3 regions of the Fictibacillus sp. 7GRE50 genome follow, and region 1 is predicted to be linked to each of the others. Evidence: riboswitches for the same ligand, from Rfam matches in the RefSeq annotation. Region 1 holds a riboswitch; each other region holds the start of a gene.
What was found. Region 1 has a riboswitch for lysine ahead of IHV12_RS00490 (aspartate kinase). Riboswitches for the same ligand answer to the same signal wherever they lie in the genome.
Positions count from the first base shown of each region.

Region 1 (6,953 bases):
TTTTTTGTGCATTTTACAAACTGTTCAATATTTTCTAGGAAATATTGTCGATAAATGAAAATATGTGGTATTGAAATCACGATAGTATTATGAACACGTTGATACATGATATGATAGTAGAAAAGACTGCTATGAGTGAAGGGGGGAAGAAATTGACCTCTATTTCTGTAAAACAAAAATTAATGTTGCTACCAGATCAACCTGGCTGCTATCTTATGAAGAATGAGTTTGGGAAAGTTATTTATGTTGGTAAGGCGAAAGTGTTGAAGAATCGTGTGAAATCTTATTTCTCGGGGACACATGATGGTAAAACGCAAAGACTTGTTAGTGAGATCAGAGATTTTGAATACATTGTAACTTCTACTGAGATGGAAGCATTAGTTCTAGAGATGAATTTGATTAAAAAGCATGACCCTCGTTATAACGTTATGCTAAAAGATGATAAGAGCTATCCATACTTAAAAATCACTGCTGAAAAACAACCAAGACTTCTATATATACGGAAGATAAAAAAAGATGGCGGAAAATATTTTGGTCCGTTTGTGAATGCTTATGCTGCCCAAGAAACGAAAAAGCTTTTAGACCGTATTTTTCCACTCCGTAAATGTGATACGATGCCTAAAAGAGTGTGTTTGTATTATCATATCGGTCAATGTTTAGGTCCTTGCGTATATGATGTTACAGAACAAGAAAATAAACAGATGGTAGATGGCATCGTGAAATTTCTTAATGGCGGCTATCAGGATGTTAAAAATGAGTTGTCAGAAAAGATGCTCGAAGCCTCTGAAGCATTAAACTTTGAACGCGCAAAAGAGCTTCGAGACCAGATACAGCACATTGAAGCTGTTATGGAGAAGCAAAAGATGATGACAGCAGATTTAGTCGATCGAGACGTTTTTGGTTATCATTTCGATAAAGGATGGATGTGTGTACAAGTCTTTTTCATTAGGCAAGGAAAAGTGATTGCTAGAGATATTTCGGTCTTCCCTTTTTATGGAGAAGCGAATGAAGACTTGCTAACCTTTATTGGTCAGTTCTATCTGCAAAAAAATCACCTTCTTCCTAAAGAGATTCTCCTTCCACAAGAAGTGGATGCAGATCTTGTATCCGAACTTCTTCAAGTGAAAGTATTGCAGCCGAAAAAAGGACAAAAGAAAGAGCTTGTGGAATTAGCTACTAAAAACGCGTCTTTAGCTCTTCACGAGAAATTTGCCCTGATCGAGCAAGATGAGGCGAGAACGATTAAAGCCGTTGAGAACCTTGGTGAGAGAATTGGAATTGCTGCACCTTATCGTATTGAAGCGTTCGATAACTCGAATATTCATGGAACAGACCCTGTTTCTGCCATGGTTGTTTTTGTTGACGGAAAACCGTACAAAAAGGATTATCGAAAATATAAGATCAAATCTGTGGAAGGTCCAGATGATTATGCTTCCATGAAGGAAGTTGTTCGCAGAAGATATACAAGACTATTGAGGGAAGAAGGAGAGCTTCCTAGTCTTATTCTGATCGATGGCGGAAAAGGGCAAATATCTGCGGCTCAAGATGTATTAGAGAACGAGCTTAACTTATTTATTCCAGTAGCAGGTCTATCGAAAGATGAAAAGCATAGAACCTCACAGCTTTGGATTGGGGATCCTCCTGAAATGATACACTTGCCTAGAAACAGTCAGGAATTCTATCTTCTGCAACGAATTCAAGATGAAGTTCACAGGTTCGCGATCTCCTTCCATCGAAAAGTTCGCTCTAAAAGCATGTTCGAATCAACATTAGACAGCATCGCTGGAATCGGTGACAAACGCAAAAAGATGCTGCTTCGCCACTTTGGATCGTTAAAAAAGTTAAAAGAAGCTTCTGTTGATGAGATTCAAGCAGCAGGTGTGCCTAAACCAGTAGCCGAGCTTATTGAAAAAGCATTTTTATCAAATGAGTAGTTGCAGCTATTGAGTAACTTTGTTAAAATAAATCCAACTTTATAAATATGCCATGCTTCGTATGAAGTGATGGTAGAGGAGCAGGAACCAATAGTAACCCATCTGAAGAGAAGAAGCTCTAGTGATGATGGTGGAAAGGGGATTCTTGCCGAAGTGTAAAAGGACTTCTAGCCTTTTATGCTGGACCTGTATTGAAGAAATACAGAGCTGTCACACAAGTCCCCCCAGGGTTTGTGTGGAGGACTATCTCACGAGGGGGAACAAACTTGGCTTGCTACGGATTATAGCAACAATAGGGTTTTTCCTTATTGTTGCTTTTTTGTATTTACTTTCAAAAAAAGAAGGTATACGTGCACCGTCAACAAAGTCTTCTAATAAAAGAGATAGAATCTTACAACAAGAAGGGATTGGAGTATATGGGGAGAATCGTTCAAAAATTTGGTGGAACTAGTGTAGGCTCAGTTGAGCGAATACAAAATGTTGCAAAACGAATCATCCATGAAGTAGATGCAGGAAATGAAGTCGTGGTTGTGGTTTCAGCGATGGGCAAAACAACGGATGAACTCGTAAAGCTTGCTACAGATATCAGTCAGAACCCTTCTAAACGGGAAATGGATATGCTACTTACGACGGGTGAACAGATTACGATTGCCTTATTGACGATGGCTCTGCATCAAGAAGGATATAAAGCTCAATCATTAACCGGATGGCAAGCGGGTATTCAAACCGAAGATGCTTTTTCAAATGCAAGAATACTAGACATCGATTCAGAGCGCGTATCTTCTCTATTAAAAGATGGCCATATCGTGGTTGTCGCAGGTTTTCAAGGGCTGATTCCTGAAACAAAGGATATTGCAACGCTTGGCAGAGGTGGATCTGATACAACAGCCGTTGCGCTAGCGGCAGCTTTAAAAGCCGATCGATGTGACATCTATACCGATGTGACGGGTGTATATACGACGGATCCGCGTGTAGTGGATTCAGCTAGAAAACTACCTTCGATCTCTTATGATGAGATGTTAGAGATGGCGAACCTTGGTGCTGGCGTTTTACATCCGAGAGCGGTTGAGTTTGCTAAAAACTATAGTATTACATTAGAAGTAAGATCTAGCATGAGTGAAGAACGTGGAACATTAGTTGAGGAGGAAGTGTCTATGGAACAAAATTTAATGGTTAGAGGTCTTGCGTTTGAAGGAAACATAACAAAAATTACGGTCTCTTCAGTTCCCAATGAAATACACGCGTTAGCGGAATTGTTTACTATTTTGGCATCAAACGGCATCAATGTAGACATCATCATTCAGAATGTCCTAAATGAAGAAAAAACGAATATTTCGTTCTCGATTGAATCAAACTCATTATCTGCTACACAAGAAGTACTTGCTGCGCATCAAGGGAAATTAGGATTCGAATCGATCAGTTATGAACAAGGTCTTGCAAAAGTGTCAATCGTTGGCTCAGGCATGATCTCAAATCCTGGCGTTGCCGCTAAAATGTTTAAAGCTCTTTCAGACGAAGATATTATGATAAAAATGGTAAGCACTTCTGAGATTAAAGTATCAACCGTCGTGAAACAAGAAGATATGATTAAGTCGATAGAAACGCTGCATGATGTGTTTGAGCTAGATGCTCGTGTTCCCGTTCAGAACACATAGGACCAAACATTGAAAAAAGCCGGCAATACGCCGGCTTTTGTTATTCAATCGTATCTTTTTTGTCCCATTGAACAGTAATAAAAACTTTGTTTCGTTTTGTAGATTCTAAAGCTTCTGTTGTGCATTTTTTTTGCAGCTGAACTTGTTCAGCGAGGAAGCCTGCTTCTAGGCTGAACGTTTGATGATTGAAGTTTTCCATTCGCTGCATGATCAGTTGAGAGTTTAAAGAGAAATTCATCTCAGTTTTCGAAGCTTCGATCATTTCAAGAGTGCCCCAGCCTGCTTCAACAAAAAAAGCGTGAACTTCTTCCATCGTATGTAAAGGATATTTTCTAGCCAAGTGTCTTCCTGCCCAATAGAGAATATTTCGTTCTTGTTTGCCAAGAAGTTCAGGCAACAAATCGCTTCGAAGGATCTCATACCCAAAAGCTGAAACAGAAAGCTGTTCTACAGGGGTGTTATCATCCTTTGTCTTTTGTTTAAACATTCTGCATCCCTTCTTTCTAATTTTTATTATAACGGGAAAGCGGTTTAAACTCTATAGCAACTATCGGTATTTGTCGAAAATCTTAAACCTCCAAAAGCGTTGATGTATCAAGAAAATTTACGTATTTAGTTGTTAGCGTTTTCTTGACGGTGTCAAACGATGGGAGTAAAATGGACATGTTGCTAGTTAATTAAGCTAATTGTTTAACACTCATCCTCTAGAAGAGGAAACTTAAAACGCTTACATGTGGAGAGGAACAAAGATTAGCAGCCAGAGAGAGGCTAAATTTGAAGGGGGCAAGAGAATGGCTGGCAGTAGAGATTTTATTAACAGAAGGATTCATTCATTATTAGGAGTAATTCCGATCGGGATTTTTCTCGTACAGCATCTAGTTGTAAACCATTTTGCAACGAGGGATGCTGAAGCATTTAACAAAGCGGCGCATTTTATGGAAAGTTTACCTTTTCGTATTTTCCTAGAAACGTTTGTCATCTACTTACCTATTTTGTTTCATGCCGTGTATGGACTTTACATTACGTTCCAAGCAAAAAACAACGTTACCCGCTATGGCTATTTCCGCAATATGATGTTCCTCGTTCAGCGTGTAACAGGCGTTATCACATTAGTCTTTATCGCTTGGCATGTATGGGAAACACGTGTACAGGCTGCGTTGGGACAAGAAGTAAACTTTGATATGATGGCAGACATCTTAAGCTCTCCATTCATGGTTGTCTTCTATCTTGTTGGTGTTTTATCAGCAGTATTCCATTTTGCTAACGGATTATGGTCGTTCTTTGTCAGCTGGGGCCTTACAGTTTCGCCTCGTTCACAGAAAATTTCAACATACGTAACAATGGGTGTATTTGTTGCACTTGCTATTGTTAGCGTAAGAACAATCTTTGCATTCATTTAAAAGGGGTGAGACAAATTGAGTAATCAGAAAATAATTGTTGTTGGCGGAGGTCTCGCCGGTTTAATGGCTACGATCAAAGCAGCTGAAGCTGGTGTGAACGTTGACCTCTTTTCAGTTGTTCCAGTAAAACGTTCGCATTCTGTTTGTGCTCAAGGTGGTATAAACGGTGCTGTAAATACAAAAGGTGAAGGAGATTCACCGTGGGAGCATTTTGATGACTCTGTATACGGTGGAGACTTCTTAGCAAACCAACCTCCAGTTAAAGCAATGTGTGACGCAGCGCCAGGAATCATTCATTTAATGGACCGTATGGGTGTAATGTTTAACAGAACGCCTGAAGGATTACTTGACTTCCGTCGTTTCGGAGGAACACAGCATCATCGTACTGCATTTGCTGGTGCTACAACGGGTCAGCAGTTATTGTATGCACTTGATGAGCAAGTTCGTCGTCATGAGGTTGCAGGTCTAGTAACGAAATATGAAGGATGGGAATTCTTATCTGCCATTATTGATGACGAAGGACAATGTAGAGGAATCACCGCACAAAACTTGAAAACGATGGAAATCGTAAGTTTTCCTGCAGATGCAGTTATTATGGCGACTGGCGGACCTGGAATCATTTTCGGTAAGTCGACTAACTCTGTTATTAACACAGGTGGAGCAGCATCAGCTCTTTATCAGCAAGGTGTTTATTATGCGAATGGTGAGTTCATTCAAATTCACCCGACGGCCATACCTGGTGATGACAAGCTTCGTTTAATGAGTGAATCTGCACGTGGTGAAGGTGGACGTGTTTGGACTTATAAAGACGGAAAGCCTTGGTACTTCCTAGAAGAGAAGTATCCAGCATACGGTAACCTTGTTCCTCGTGACATCGCTACACGTGAAATCTTCCACGTGTGTGTTGATCTGAAGCTAGGAATCAATGGTGAGAACATGGTATATCTTGATCTTTCACACAAAGATCCTAAAGAGCTTGATATCAAACTTGGTGGAATCATTGAGATCTACGAAAAGTTCATGGGAGATGACCCACGTAAGGTTCCTATGAAAATCTTCCCTGCTGTTCACTATTCAATGGGTGGCATGTGGGTTGATTATGATCAGATGACGAACATTCCAGGCCTTTTTGCAGCTGGTGAGTGTGAATATCAGTATCATGGTGCTAATAGATTAGGAGCTAACTCGCTGCTTTCAGCTATTTTTGGCGGCATGGAAGCTGGTCCGTCGGCTGTTCGATACATTAGAGGATTAGAAAAAACAGTTGAGGATGTACCTTCTACTGTATTTGATAACCAAGTGAAAAAAGACCAAGAAGTATACAACAATATTCTATCTATGGATGGAACTGAGAACGCTTATGTGATCCATAAAGAGCTTGGAGAATGGATGACAGACAACGTAACGGTTGTAAGGTACAACGATAAGTTAAAACAAACAGATGAAAAGATTCAAGAATTGATGCAGCGTTATAAAAACATCAATATTAACGATACTTCCAAGTGGAGCAATCAAGGTGCATCATTTACACGTCAGCTATGGCACATGCTTCAGCTAGCTCGTGTTATTACACTCGGTGCTCTTAACCGTGATGAAAGTCGTGGAGCCCATTATAAACCGGACTTCCCTGAACGTAATGATGAGCAATGGTTAAAAACAACAAAAGCGAAATTCAATCCAACAACGAACGGACCAGAATTCGAGTATGAAGAAGTAGATGTTTCGCTAATCCAGCCACGTAAACGTGACTATTCTAAGAAGAAGGCAGGGGTGTAAGAATGAGCACAAAAATGGTGAAATTCGTCATCTCAAGACAGGATAACCCAGAAACTGCCCCATATTTAGAAGAGTTTGAGATTCCTCATCGTCCAAACATGAACGTAATATCTGCTCTTATGGAAATTCGTAGAAACCCTGTTAACGCTAAAGGGGAAGCTACGACTCCCGTTACTTGGGAGATGGGT
Region 1 is NZ_JACZDW010000001.1:101,646-108,598, reverse strand. Features, by position in the region: gene uvrC (excinuclease ABC subunit UvrC) at 132-1,934, shown strand; lysine riboswitch at 2,000-2,188, shown strand; gene IHV12_RS00490 (aspartate kinase) at 2,351-3,589, shown strand; gene IHV12_RS00485 (YslB family protein) at 3,630-4,076, opposite strand; gene IHV12_RS00480 (succinate dehydrogenase cytochrome b558 subunit) at 4,381-4,989, shown strand; gene sdhA (succinate dehydrogenase flavoprotein subunit) at 5,005-6,765, shown strand; gene sdhB (succinate dehydrogenase iron-sulfur subunit) at 6,768-6,953, shown strand, end outside.

Region 2 (6,953 bases), on a different contig from region 1:
ATAACATTTACTTAAATGCGGCCGGCACAGCAGTAGGTCCGATGGAAAGCGAAGGACCTTTAGGCAGCTATTTTGATAAAACGTATAACAACCTTCACTGCGGACAAAAGAATTGGGAACTTGCTGAACGTCAGTTGATGGAAGATGCGATCAATGCTTGTTTGCACAAAGTAAAGATGAAGCCAGAAGATATCAACTTTTTGTTGGCAGGTGACTTGTTAAACCAAATCGTTTCGTCAAACTACACGGCTAGAGGAAACGGTATACCGTTCCTTGGTGTGTTTGGTGCATGTTCAACTTCGATGGAGTCTTTAGCATTAGGTGCAGCTTTAGTAGATGGCGGGTATGCGAATCGAATTGTAGCTGCAGTAAGCTCACACAATGCTACTGCTGAAAGACAGTTTAGATATCCTACTGAGTACGGCGGGCAAAAGCCAGATACAGCTACGTTTACCGTAACAGGTGCAGGTGCTGCACTTGTAAGTAAAGAGGTCTCAGATATAAAGATCACATCGGCTACTGTTGGAAAAGTAGTGGACTTAGGAATCAAAGATCCTTTTGATATGGGATCAGCGATGGCTCCTGCAGCTGCAGACACGATCGCGGCACATTTTAAAGAGATGGATGTTCAGCCTGATGAGTACGATTTAATCGCTACAGGGGATCTTTCTGGAGTCGGTGCACCGATCGTTAAGATGTTATTAAAAGAGCAAGGTTATGATGTGTCAGACAATCATCGAGATTGCGGATTGATGATCTATCGAAGCGGACAACAGGTTTTTGCAGGAGGAAGTGGCTGTGCGTGTTCTGCAGTCGTTACGTACGGATATATCTTAGACGAGATTCGAAAAGGCAATCTAAAGAAAGTCTTGATGGTCGCAACGGGTGCATTATTAAACCCGGTAATGGTTCAGCAAAAAGAAAGTATTCCAACGGTTGCTCACGGCGTGGTTTTAGAGCGAGCGGAAGGAGGACAATAAGATGGAGTTTTTTTGGGCGTTTTTAGTAGGTGGAGCAATTTGTGTTGTCGGCCAGCTGATGATGGATGTAATGAAGCTGACACCGGCTCATGTAACGACTTCCTTCGTAGTAATTGGGGCACTTCTTGATGCTTTCGGTATCTATGATAACTTGATCAAATTTGCAGGAGCTGGAGCTACTGTTCCCATTACCAGTTTTGGTCACTCCCTTTTGCACGGAGCGATGGCATCAGCAGAGGAACATGGCTTTATCGGAATCGCCATGGGAATCTTTGAGTTAACATCTGCAGGAATCTCATCTGCTGTTTTGTTTGGATTTTTAGTAGCAGTCATCTTTGAACCTAAGGGGTGATCATATGGTGAAAAAACGGGTCATTTTCATAACGGATGGAGATCTGTATGCACTACGAGTCGTAGAGCATGCGGCTAAACAAGTTGGAGGACGCTGTATATCACAATCATGGGGAAATCCAACACGAAAAAGCGGTATAGAGCTTGTAGAGATGATCCGAAAAACACCACATGACCCTGTACTTGTAATGTTTGATGACTGTGGTTTTAAAGGAGAAGGTCCAGGAGAACAAGCGATGAGATATATTCATCAGCAGAAAGATATTGATGTGATTGGTGCTGTGGCCGTAGCTTCCAAAACGCATTTTACAGAATGGACAAAAGTTCACTGTTCTATGGATCGATATGGAGAACTAACAGAGTTCGGTATTGATAAGAGTGGAATTCCAGATCTTGAAACAGGCAGGATTAACGGTGACACCGTCTATATCCTCGATGAATTAAACCTTCCTTTCATAGTAGGTGTCGGGGATATCGGAAAAATGGCTGGTTTTGATTCTGTTGAAAAGGGAGCTCCAATTACAGTAAAAGCGATTCAACTTATTTTAGAAAGGAGCGAATCAATTGGCAACCGAAAAAAATAAAACACCGATTAGTAAGAACATTGAAGATACGGAAAGGTTTTTAAAAGAGCGTTTGGGTATTGGTGTGAGTTTTGATGTTGGTGTCAGAAAGATCTTTGTCTTAAAAAAGGAACTTCAGCTGTATTATTGTACGGGACTTTGCGACAGTGAGTTCATCATCATGATCTACCGCGAACTAATGGATATGGATCATGGTCATCGCGCACCGAGTAAAGTAAAAGATCTTGTACATAATCATCTCGCACATCAGCAAGTAGAGATTACGAAATCGTTAGATGAAGCTGTAGACCGCATGCTTTCAGGTCTGATCGTTATATTCATTGACGGAGAAGAAGAAGCATTTGTTGTGGATGTAAGAAGTTATCCAGGAAGATCACCAGAAGAGCCGGACATTGAGAAAGTGGTAAGGGGAGCCCGTGATGGATACACGGAAAATATTATCATCAATACTGCTCTTACAAGAAGACGTATACGAGATGAACGATTACGACACGAAATTCTTCAAGTGGGTGAACGCTCTAAAACGGATGTATGTCTCGCTTATATTCAAGATGTGGCAGATCCCGGCCTCGTTGACCTTATTAGAAAAGAGCTTAACTCTATTGAGATCGACGGGATTCCAATGGCAGATAAGACGATCGAAGAGTTTATTGTAAAACAAGGTTGGAACCCGTTTCCCTTAGTCCGGTATACAGAAAGACCAGATGTTGCTGCACAGCACTTGATGGAAGGTCATGTATTAATCATCACAGATACATCGCCAAGTGTTATCATCACACCTACTACACTCTTTCATCACGTACAGCATGCAGAAGAGTTTAGGCAGACTCCATTTATAGGTGCTTTTTTAAGATGGACCCGCTTTACAGGTATGATGGCTTCAGTATTCTTAGTACCGATGTGGCTTTTGTTTTCGATGGAAGAGCAATTATTACCGCCTTTCATTGATTTTATCGGTCCGAATAAACACACGAACATCCCACTGTTTCTTCAGATAATCTTTGCGGAGATCGGGATTGATATCTTAAGGCTCGCGGCCATCCATACACCGAGTGCACTATCGACCGCCATGGGTCTGATCGCAGCCGTATTGATCGGGCAGATCGCAATAGATGTAGGATTATTCGTACCTGAAGTTATTCTATATGTTGCGATAGCGGCGATCGGATCCTTCTCCACACCAAGTTATGAGCTGAGTATCGCAAACAAAGTCCTGCGGCTTTTCTTGATTGCGATGGTTATGTTGTTTAAAGTGCCAGGATTTATTATCGGATTCACATTGTTGGTTCTCTATATGGCAACGATCAAAAATTTGAACACACCTTATTTGTGGCCGCTCTTACCGTTTAATCCAAAAGCGTTTCTACAGATTGTCGTTCGAATAGCTGTTCCGCTATCAAAAGTTCGACCTAGCATTGTACATCCGCAGAACACCAAAAAACAGCCAACTAATTAATCTGTCCCTTGCTGATTGTTGAAAATTGTGTTAAATTCATAACTAATTAAATATGCCTCATATGAGGTAGAGGCGCAAAACGAATGAGTAGCATATGGAGTTCATGGATGACGATGAAATATGTTGAAAGGTCAATTTGCCGAAGTGTAAAAAGAGTTCCATCTCTTTTTATGCTGGGCCGTTGCTGAACAAGCAACGGACTGTCACTACAACTGTAGTGGAGAGCTATTCCGACATGAGGGTACGGTTTTTGACAGCCTGCCTTAGTTGCGGCTGTCTTTTGTATTTGTCGGGATTGAATTCTCTATCAACAACGAGAGGGGATTACTTGTGAATTTACACGGAACATCAAAAATTGGAGATAATCAACATCTATGGATCGGTGGTTTAGATACGGTAGATCTAGCGAAAAAATACGGAACACCGCTATATTTGTATGATTTGTCCTTGATAAAAAATAGAGCAAGAGGCTTTAAAAAAGCATTCGAGGAAAATGGGGTAGGATATCAAGTAGCATATGCCTCAAAAGCCTTTTCTTCCATCGCCATGTTTCAGCTTATCGAACAGGAAGGATTAAGTCTGGATGTAGTTTCAGGTGGAGAACTTTATACGGCACTTCAAGCTGAATTTCCACCTGAAAGAATACATTTTCATGGAAACAACAAAAGCTTAGCAGAATTAGAATTTGCACTTACCGCTGGAGTCGGTTGTATTGTAGTAGATAACTTTCATGAGATCTCCTTATTAAAAATGCTGAGCAGCAAGCTTAGCAAAAAAGTAGACATCTTACTGCGTTTAACTCCAGGAATTGAAGCCCATACCCATGATTACATCATTACAGGTCAGGAAGATTCTAAGTTTGGATTTGATTTAGGGAATGGTCAAGGAGACAGAGCACTTCAAGAAGTACTTGCATTTGAAGGCTTTCGCGTTTTAGGGATTCATTGTCATATTGGATCTCAAATCTTTGAAACAGAAGGATTCACTCTGGCGATTGAAAAGTTGTTCGGCCATTTTAAAAAGTGGGAAGAAAACTTTAACTATTTTCCAAGTGTCGTAAATCTTGGAGGCGGGTTCGGTATTCAATATACGTCAGAGGATACACCGCTTTCTCCTGAACAATACGTTACGGCCATGATTGAAGAAGTGAAGAAACAGATGATTCACTTTGAAGGGAAAGATCTGCCTGAACTTTGGATTGAACCAGGACGTTCACTCGTAGGTGATGCGGGTACGACGATCTATTCAATCGGCTCTCAAAAAGAGATCGAAGGAGTTAGGCATTATGTGTCCATTGATGGTGGGATGACAGATAACATTCGTCCTGCACTCTATCAAGCTAAATATGAAGCATTCGTAGCGAATAAGATGAACGAAGAACCAACACAAACCGTTTCAATCGCAGGAAAATGCTGTGAGAGTGGCGACATGTTAATCTGGGATATTGAACTTCCTGAAGTTTGTGATAACGACTTATTAGCCGTTTCCTGTACGGGAGCTTACGGTTATAGTATGGCGAGCAATTATAATCGCATTCAGCGGCCAGCTGTTGTGTTTGTAGAGAACGGTGAAGAACAGCTTGTAGTGAAGCGGGAAACATATGAAGACCTCATCAAGAATGATGTTCCATTAAAAACGAATGTTTTTGTGTAAATTAGTTTACGGAGCAGACATTTAACCGTACAATGGTAGTTGAATGAAGTAGAAGGAGGCCTGTTTTTTATGAAAAAAGGTTCAATTGAATTTGAAAACGGCGAAAAAATTGTATTTGATCTGTACCAAGAAGAAGCACCTGGAACAGTAGAAAACTTTGAAAAACTTGCAAACGAAGGCTTTTACAACGGTGTAACGTTCCACCGTGTTATCCCTGGATTTGTAGCTCAAGGTGGAGATCCAACAGGAACTGGAGCTGGCGGCCCTGGTTATTCTATTCCTTGTGAAACAGAAGGGAACCCACATAAGCACGTAGCGGGGTCTCTTTCAATGGCGCATGCTGGCCGCGATACAGGCGGAAGCCAATTCTTCCTCGTACACGAGCCACAGCCGCACTTGAACGGTGTTCATACTGTTTTTGGACAAGTTACAGAAGGTTTGGAAACAGTACTTCGTATTAAACAAGGCGATGTAATGAAAGAAGTTAAAGTTTGGGAAGAATAAGTTCCAAATAAGAAAAGCTCCGGATTACTCCGAAGCTTTTTTTTATGTTTTAGGCAATTATACATTTCTGTTTTTCATGAGTTTTTGTCTATTTCGTTCATCAATAACCGTAGAACGGTCTCTTAAAGAGTGCTTATGAACGATGTTTTCATCCACTCCAGTTGTTAAAGACCACTCTTCTTCAGTCACACTAGCTTTTAATAAACATACGTTCAATAGATCAGTTGACAGTGGAAGAGCTATCGACTCAAAAGGTTGCTGTTGCTCGATTTTTTGTATGCTTTTATCGAGTAGTTCAAAAAAAGGTTCAACTTCTATTCCGAGTTCTTTCAGTGCTGCTTCTTCTTTTTGCAGCTTCACTCTACAACTCAAGATCATTCGTTTAGCTCCGTTATTGTTGCCACGCCGATGGTGATAAAGAGCCACTGCAAGCTGAATCAGTCCCGGCCACAGATCGCCTTTCATGCCCTCGTCCTTCCAATGCTCCTCAAGCACTTCGTGACACTCAAAGTAATCTTGATCTCTATGAAAATGCACCAAGTATTCAATCCATGGTTTTGGATAAGTCACTAGTCGTTCACGCCCCTTAATAAGCTCGACTTTAAGTTTACCATATGCATAGCATGAATAAAAACAAGCCGCGTACCACGCAAAATATGATATAATTTTATAATACAAAATCGCTGAAAAACTGGGGAAATGTTATGCAATATAGTGTGAAGCTTGATGGATTTGAAGGTCCGCTCGACTTACTGCTTCATTTGATACAAACCTACGAAGTGGATATTTATGATATCCCGGTAGCCATCATAACTGAGCAATACCTTCAATATATACATACGATGAAAGAACTAAAACTGGACGTAGCAAGTGAATTTTTAGTTATGGCAGCTACTCTTCTTGCCATTAAAAGCAAGATGCTGCTACCAAAGCATGAAGAAGAGCTTTTTGAGAATCAGATGGAACTCGAGATGGAAGAAGACCCAAGAGATGAATTAGTAAGAAGACTCGTTGAATATAGAAAGTACAAGTATGCTGCTGATGAACTTAAAGAAAGAGAATCAGCAAGAAGCTTAATATACACACGGCAGCCTGCCGACCTCTCACAGTTTGAGAAAGAAGAATCGGCAAAACAGGTGACCAACGTAACGCTGTATGATATGTTGCAGGCGATGCAAAAAGTCTTTCAAGAAAAGGTAACGCGAGCACCGAGACAAACGACCATCGAACGGCAAGAGATTCCGATCGAAAAAAGAATGGAACAAATAAAATCCTCGCTTCTTTCTGTAGGCGGACGAAAAAAGTTCACAGACCTTTTTGATAAGAGCACTAGGGAACATGTTGTTGTTACATTTCTTGCAATATTAGAACTTATGAAAGTTAAATCAATAAATTGCGAACAACAAGATCATTTTAGTGAAATTT
Region 2 is NZ_JACZDW010000004.1:286,946-293,898, forward strand. Features, by position in the region: gene spoVAD (stage V sporulation protein AD) at 1-980, shown strand, start outside; gene spoVAE (stage V sporulation protein AE) at 982-1,332, shown strand; gene IHV12_RS16585 (stage V sporulation protein AE) at 1,337-1,915, shown strand; gene IHV12_RS16590 (spore germination protein) at 1,896-3,371, shown strand; lysine riboswitch at 3,431-3,607, shown strand; gene lysA (diaminopimelate decarboxylase) at 3,702-5,024, shown strand; gene IHV12_RS16600 (peptidylprolyl isomerase) at 5,094-5,528, shown strand; gene IHV12_RS16605 (DUF309 domain-containing protein) at 5,586-6,098, opposite strand; gene IHV12_RS16610 (segregation/condensation protein A) at 6,233-6,953, shown strand, end outside.
Region 2: linked by a shared signal. The riboswitch ahead of lysA (diaminopimelate decarboxylase) and the one ahead of IHV12_RS00490 (aspartate kinase) in region 1 are both predicted to bind lysine.

Region 3 (6,953 bases), 280 kb from region 1:
CTCCTAAACGAACGTATATGAAAGAGTTTGTCCGGTCAAAAGGATTAAATAAATTGTAACTCACAGGCAGGTGACTTCAAAGAATGATAAAAATCGGTGTAACAGGCTGGGGAGATCACGATTCTCTTTATCCAGATGGTACTCCTGCAAGAGAAAAGCTTGCTGTATATTGCGGCCACTTTCCTGTTGTAGAAGTTGATTCTTCCTTTTACGCGGTACAGCCTGTCAAAAACTATGAAAAGTGGGTAGCTTCTACACCACAGGATTTTTCGTTTGTTGTAAAGGCGTATCAAGGGATGACGGGACATTCAAGAGGCAAGCTGCCTTTTGAATCTGTCAAAGAAATGTATGAGGCGTTTATAGAGTCTATTCAACCTGTCATCTCGTCAGGCAAGCTTGAAATGGTCTTGTTTCAGTATCCACCGTGGTTTGATTGTAAGAAAGAAAATGTCCAGATGCTTCGCTATGCAAAAGAAATGATGGGTGATATTCCTTTAGCTCTTGAGTTTCGTAATCAAACCTGGTTCAGTGATGAAATGAAGGAGAAGACGCTTCAATTTATTAGGGAAGAGAATTGGATTCATACAATTTGTGATGAACCTCAAGCCGGACAAGGCTCGATTCCAATCGTCATGCACACAACATCGGAAAAGACACTTGTTAGGATGCATGGCCGAAACGTTTATGGCTGGAACAACCAAGGTCAACCGAACTGGAGGGAAGTACGTTATCTATATCGTTATAATGAGACAGAACTTCAAGGATGGAGGGAGCGCATACAACAGCTTTCTTCAGAAACGAAGGATCTAACCATTCTTTTTAACAATAATTCGGGTGGAGATGCTGCCGATAACGCGAAGCAGATGATTGAACTTCTGGACATTCAATACGACTTTTTGGCTCCAAGGCAATTGGATCTGTTCTGAGTTTTCCTTATATTACAAATCCATTTCAAAAAGAAGGAAACGATTCATTTTTCAAGGTAGACTGATATACTAATAGGGTGAACGAAATATCGTGAACTGGATAAAGAAAGTGGGGATCACTTTGAATTTCAAAAAATTGATTCAGATGATGTACTGCTTACAAATTGCCTTTATCATCAGTGGCGTTTACTTACTATGTGTCTACATATATATCAATGATGCGAAGCGCATACAGTTCTTATCCTTGGTCTTATGCATTAATCTTATTTCATTAAAAATAACAAGAGATCGTTTTAAAGCATAATGAAACACCCTCTGCCATTTTGGCAGAGGGTGTTGTCGTTTTATTGGAAATGTCGATATATTTCTTTTTTCGCCGATATATTTGAAAAGTTGCCGATATAAATGATTTTTGGCCGATATATTCTTTTTCTTGCCGATATATTTCAAATCTCGCCGATAAAATGCTCTAAATCATTTTTAAAAGTGCCTTTCGCCCTTGCATACCAACTTCAATACCTTTTTCTTTTGCTTCAAGAGTAATAGATTCTAAAGGTGCATCCAGCAGCTGTTCGATTGTTCTTACTCCAACAGCGCGTCCTGCGATAATTTTACGGTCTGCTAACTTTTCGTTTAAAAGAGCTACGTCAAGTGCCCCACACATGATATATCCATTGTCGTTGAATACAGCCATAAAATTCGTTTTTGGCAAACGAAGGGTGACAGCGGTAAACGGATGTCCTTCGATTAAGATCGGGTTCATCTCTAACATGCTTCCACTCCTTTCTTCACTATTATTTTTATGTGTATAGAAGGGAAAAAGTGTTAGGTGTTGAAGCTATTTTTATGACTTTTCGTATGATACGATTAAAAGAAAAATAGGAGGCGATGAGGGATGAAACAATATCTGGATTTTCTTCAAGATATTCTACATAACGGTACGAAAAAAGAGGATCGGACAGGCACGGGGACCGTTTCTGTGTTCGGTCGTCAGATGAGGTTTGACCTACAGAAAGGCTTTCCGCTTGTTACGACTAAAAAGCTGCATTTAAAATCGATTATTCATGAATTGCTTTGGTTCTTAAAAGGCGACACAAATATTGCTTATTTAAAAGAAAACGGTGTACGGATTTGGGATGAGTGGGCCGATGAAGATGGAAACCTAGGGCCTGTTTATGGACATCAGTGGCGCTCATGGTCTGCTCCGAACGGTGAGACGATCGATCAGATATCAAACGTAATTGAAGACATCAAGAAGAATCCAGATTCAAGACGATTAATCGTCTCTGCATGGAATCCTTCTGATATTCCGAATATGGCGCTGCCACCATGTCATTTATTGTTTCAATTTTATGTTGCGGATGGAAAGCTCTCCTGTCAGCTTTATCAGCGCTCAGCAGACAGTTTCTTAGGTGTGCCTTTTAATATTGCGTCATATGCTTTGTTAACGATGATGGTGGCACAAGTGACCGGACTTAAACCAGGAGAATTCGTTCACACTGTTGGGGACGCGCACATTTACACCAATCACCTTGAACAAGTAGAGCTGCAGCTCACTCGTGAGCCAAAGCCGCTTCCGAAGATGAAGATTAATCCAAACGTGACGAGTATTTTTGATTTCACTTTCGATGACTTTGAGCTTGTAGACTATGAGTCACATCCACATATTAAAGGCGTGGTGAGCGTATGATCTCGTTTGTTGTAGCGATGGATGAAAATCGCGCAATCGGTAAAGACAATGATCTACCGTGGTACTTGCCTAACGATCTCAAGCATTTTAAAAACGTAACGATGGGAAAGCCGATCGTGATGGGTCGTAAAACATATGAATCCATAGGAAAGCCTTTGCCTGGTCGAGAGAATATCGTGGTAACAAGAGATGAGCAGTATCAAGCTGAGGGAACGACGGTCGTTCATTCTGTCGACGAAGTCATTCAAAAAGAAACAGAAGAACTATGTGTGATAGGGGGAACGGAGATCTTTAAGCTGTTCATGCCTGTTGCAGATCGCTTGTATGTCACAGAGATCCACCACACCTTTGATGCTGATACGTATTTTCCAGAAATCAATCGTGAGGAATGGAAGGAAGTTTCCCGTAAACCAGGTGTTGTAGATGAAAAGAACAAATATCATCACGATTTTGTAGTCTACGAAAAAAATTAAAACCATAAAGTTTGAATGAGCCCCCCTCTTGTCTGCATACATATGTATATGTAGATAAAGGGGGGTTACCTTTTGCTTAAGCGCAGAAAAATGAAACTTCGAAAAGGGCCACTTCCATTCCGATTTGTACTATTGATCTCATTTATTCTGTTTACTTTTATAACGATTCAAGGGCTATGGCTTGTAAACAAAGGGATCGAACCAACACTTATGTTGATTGCTCAAAAGAAAACGGAAGAAATCGCCGCACTTGCAATAAGTGAAGCGATCGACAATGAAATTTTAGGGCCTTCGGAAATGAATGACATCATCGAATATAAGACCGATACAGAAGGAAATGTAGTCTTTGCTGGAATCAATCAGAGTGTAGTCAACCAGGTTGCCAACCAGTCACAAAAAGTCGTTCAAAAATACCTGAAGGAAATAGAAGAAGGAAAAGCACACGAAGTAATAACCAATGATGAGTTAGGAATAACAGCCTATAAGAACGAACCGGGTGTTATTATGGAAATACCTCTTGGGCAAGCAACAAGAAACTCTCTCCTAGCTAACTTAGGGCCGAAAATTCCTATCAAATTTATGTTGATTGGTGAAGCGAACACAGATATCGAAGAGAAAATAGAGAATTCAGGGATCAACAATACGTGGATCAATATTGATATTGTAGTCACAGTGAAAACGAGGATCGTTATTCCTTTTGCGACAGAAACGACAGTTGTAAAAAGACCAATAAAGATAACAGCACAGTTTATTAAAGGGGAAGTCCCTGTCTATTATAATCAATCTGGAGATCCTATTCAGCCGACTGTGCCGATTACACCAGACTTAAAAGAAAAGGAATCTCATGATGAATTGGAGCCTTCTGAAGATAGTCCATCAGAAGACACAAGTGGGGAAGAAGCAGCAGAATAAATATATTTCCTTCATTTAACAAATCCTGTTTAGGTTGACCATTCGTCCTAGTTTGTTATAATTGAAATTGAATTTAAAATTTTATATGTCTTTAAGCCTATCACCGATGGGGTAGAGGAGCGGATTTTATAAGTACTTTTTCAGAGAGTGACGTCTGTGAAGAAAAAGGAAAGGAACTTCCGCCGAAGCAAAAGTAAACCGTCTGTTCACTTTTGCTGGGTTTACACTAAACAAGTGTAAAACTGTCACTGCTTGGGAATTAAAAGCAGTGGAGGACTACTGATCGATGAGGAAAACCATAAATTACTTAAGTGATTGATAGCAGGTTATTTCCTTGTCTATTGATCGCTTTTTATTTTGTCCTTTTTTCCTCAACGTCCTGTAAGAACTCCTCAATATCGATGGCTAAATAAAAGAAGGAGGAACATCATGGAATTTGAGAATTCGATTTATGCGTTAATACCACCCGTATTGGCAATCTTGATGGTTGTTCTAACGCGAAGAGTGTTAGTCTCATTAGGAGCTGGGATCCTAGCGGGAGCCCTATTGCTTCACGATTTTAGTATTGTGGCTACACTGAAAGAAATTGGTACGATCGTGAAAGGGCACTTTATTTCAGACGGTGCATTAAATGAGTGGAATGTTTATATTCTTCTGTTCTTATTAATCTTAGGAATGATGACGAGCATTATCTCTTTAGCAGGTGGAAGCAGAGCTTTTGGAGAGTGGGCCATTTCTAGAGTGAAAACGAGAAGAGGTGCACAGCTTTTAACGGTTGTGTTTGGACTCGTCATTTTTATTGATGACTATTTTAATTCGTTGGCTGTCGGAAATGTAAGTAGACCTATTACTGACCGACATCGCATCTCGCGTGCGAAACTGGCATATTACCTTGATTCAACTGCAGCGCCAGTGTGTGTAATCTCACCTGTTTCAAGTTGGGGCGCGTACATTATCGGTATTATCGGAACGATCTTTGCTACACATGAGATCACAAATATGTCTGCGTTTAGTGCTTTTATTCAAATGATTCCAATGAATTTTTATGCAGTGTTTGCGTTAATCCTAGTATTTGCTGTAGCGTATTTTCAACTTGATTTTGGACCGATGAAAAAACATGAGGAAACAGCTCTTGCTACAGGAGAAGTGATTGCAGCTGATAAAAAAGCTGCAATCGGAGAAGGTATTAAGCTCGAAGAAAGTGACAAAGGAAAAGTAGGAGACCTAGTTTGGCCAATCGTAATCTTGATTATTTCAACGGTTGGATTCATGATCTATACAGGTATTCAAAATGTGAAGGGGCTAGAAGAACCAACGGCCATCTCACTTTTATCTATTTTTGAGAATACCGATGTACCAAAATCATTAGTATATGGTGGTCTGCTTGGTTTAGCTTCTGCTATATTGTTCTTCCTTCCAAAGAAGATGGGTGCTGCATCCTTAGGAAAAGGACTGGGACGCGGTATTCAGTCTATGATCGGTGCTGTTACGATCTTGCTTTTTGCATGGACGATCATCTCTATCATCGATAGCTTAGGAACAGGGACGTATCTAGCAGGGTTAGTTGATCAGCATATGAATTTAGCTTATCTGCCGTTTGTTCTTTTCGTACTGTCAGGGTTAATGGCTTTTGCGACAGGAACTTCATGGGGTACATTTGGAGTAATGCTGCCGATCGCAGCAGAAATTTCAGCTTCTACAAATATTGAGTTAATGCTTCCTGTTCTTGCTGCAGTACTAGCGGGATCTGTTTTTGGTGACCATTGTTCCCCAATATCAGATACTACCATCCTTTCTTCAACAGGAGCGGGAAGTCATCACATTGATCACGTCATGACCCAGCTTCCTTATAGCCTAGTGGCTGCTGGAGTGTCTGCCGTTGGTTATCTTGCCCTTGGGTTCACAGAAAGTGTTTGGGTCGGCCTCTTCGCATCTGCTGTAATATTTATCTTAGCGCTCTTCATAATTAAAAAAGTATCTAGTAAAAATAGCATTAGTGATCAATCTTTAAAGGCTTAATTTTTGAAAGTGTCTGGTAGTTAACCAGGCACTTTTTCTTATATTTATACGACTTTTTCCCCCTTATTCCGACAAAATAACTAAAAACATTTTGACAGGTTTTCATGTTTTGTAATATACTGAACACAGAATTATCAGAAAAAAGTAACAATTGTAAACTTTTCGACTTCATAAAAAGGGGGATACAACAATGGAAAATAGGCAGCAATGGGGAAGCCGCTATGGGTTTATATTAGCAGCGGTCGGCTCAGCAATCGGCCTAGGCAATATCTGGAGATTTCCAGCGGTTGCTTATGAGAACGGTGGAGGAGCATTCTTCATCCCATATCTTATAGCACTTTTAACGGCAGGGATTCCCTTACTAATCCTAGAATTTACGCTAGGTCATAAGTACCGTGGATCTGCTCCACTTTCTTATTTCCGACTTCACAAAAAAGCGGAGTGGCTAGGATGGTGGCAAGTATTTGTAGCATTTGTTATTTCTACTTATTACGCGGTTATCATCGCTTGGGCGATTAAGTATTCTATTTACTCATTAAACTTAACTTGGGGAGACAAGCCTTCTGACTTCTTCTACGGTGAAGTCCTTCAATTAAGCAAGACGCCTGGTGACTTGGGTGGTATCGTACCAGGTATTCTGATCGCACTTCTAATCGTGTGGGTCGTTACACTTCTTGTTCTTTATAAAGGTGTATCGAAAGGAATCGAGCGTTTTAACAAAATTTTTATTCCAGCTTTAGTTATTATGTTTACGTTAATTGTTATTCGTGCCGTAACGCTCGATGGTGCTGCTCAAGGTTTGAACACATTCTTCACACCTGATTGGAGCATGATGAATAATGGTAAGGTGTGGGTAGCAGCTTACGGTCAGATTTTCTTCTCATTATCGATCGCATTTGCAATCATGGTAACGTACTCAAGCTATCTGCCTAA
Region 3 is NZ_JACZDW010000001.1:381,211-388,163, reverse strand. Features, by position in the region: gene nfsA (oxygen-insensitive NADPH nitroreductase) at 1-59, shown strand, start outside; gene IHV12_RS01930 (DUF72 domain-containing protein) at 84-926, shown strand; gene IHV12_RS01925 (YunC family protein) at 1,396-1,698, opposite strand; gene IHV12_RS01920 (thymidylate synthase) at 1,822-2,616, shown strand; gene IHV12_RS01915 (dihydrofolate reductase) at 2,613-3,089, shown strand; gene yunB (sporulation protein YunB) at 3,162-4,001, shown strand; lysine riboswitch at 4,106-4,288, shown strand; gene IHV12_RS01905 (Na+/H+ antiporter NhaC family protein) at 4,431-6,020, shown strand; gene IHV12_RS01900 (sodium-dependent transporter) at 6,211-6,953, shown strand, end outside.
Region 3: linked by a shared signal. The riboswitch ahead of IHV12_RS01905 (Na+/H+ antiporter NhaC family protein) and the one ahead of IHV12_RS00490 (aspartate kinase) in region 1 are both predicted to bind lysine.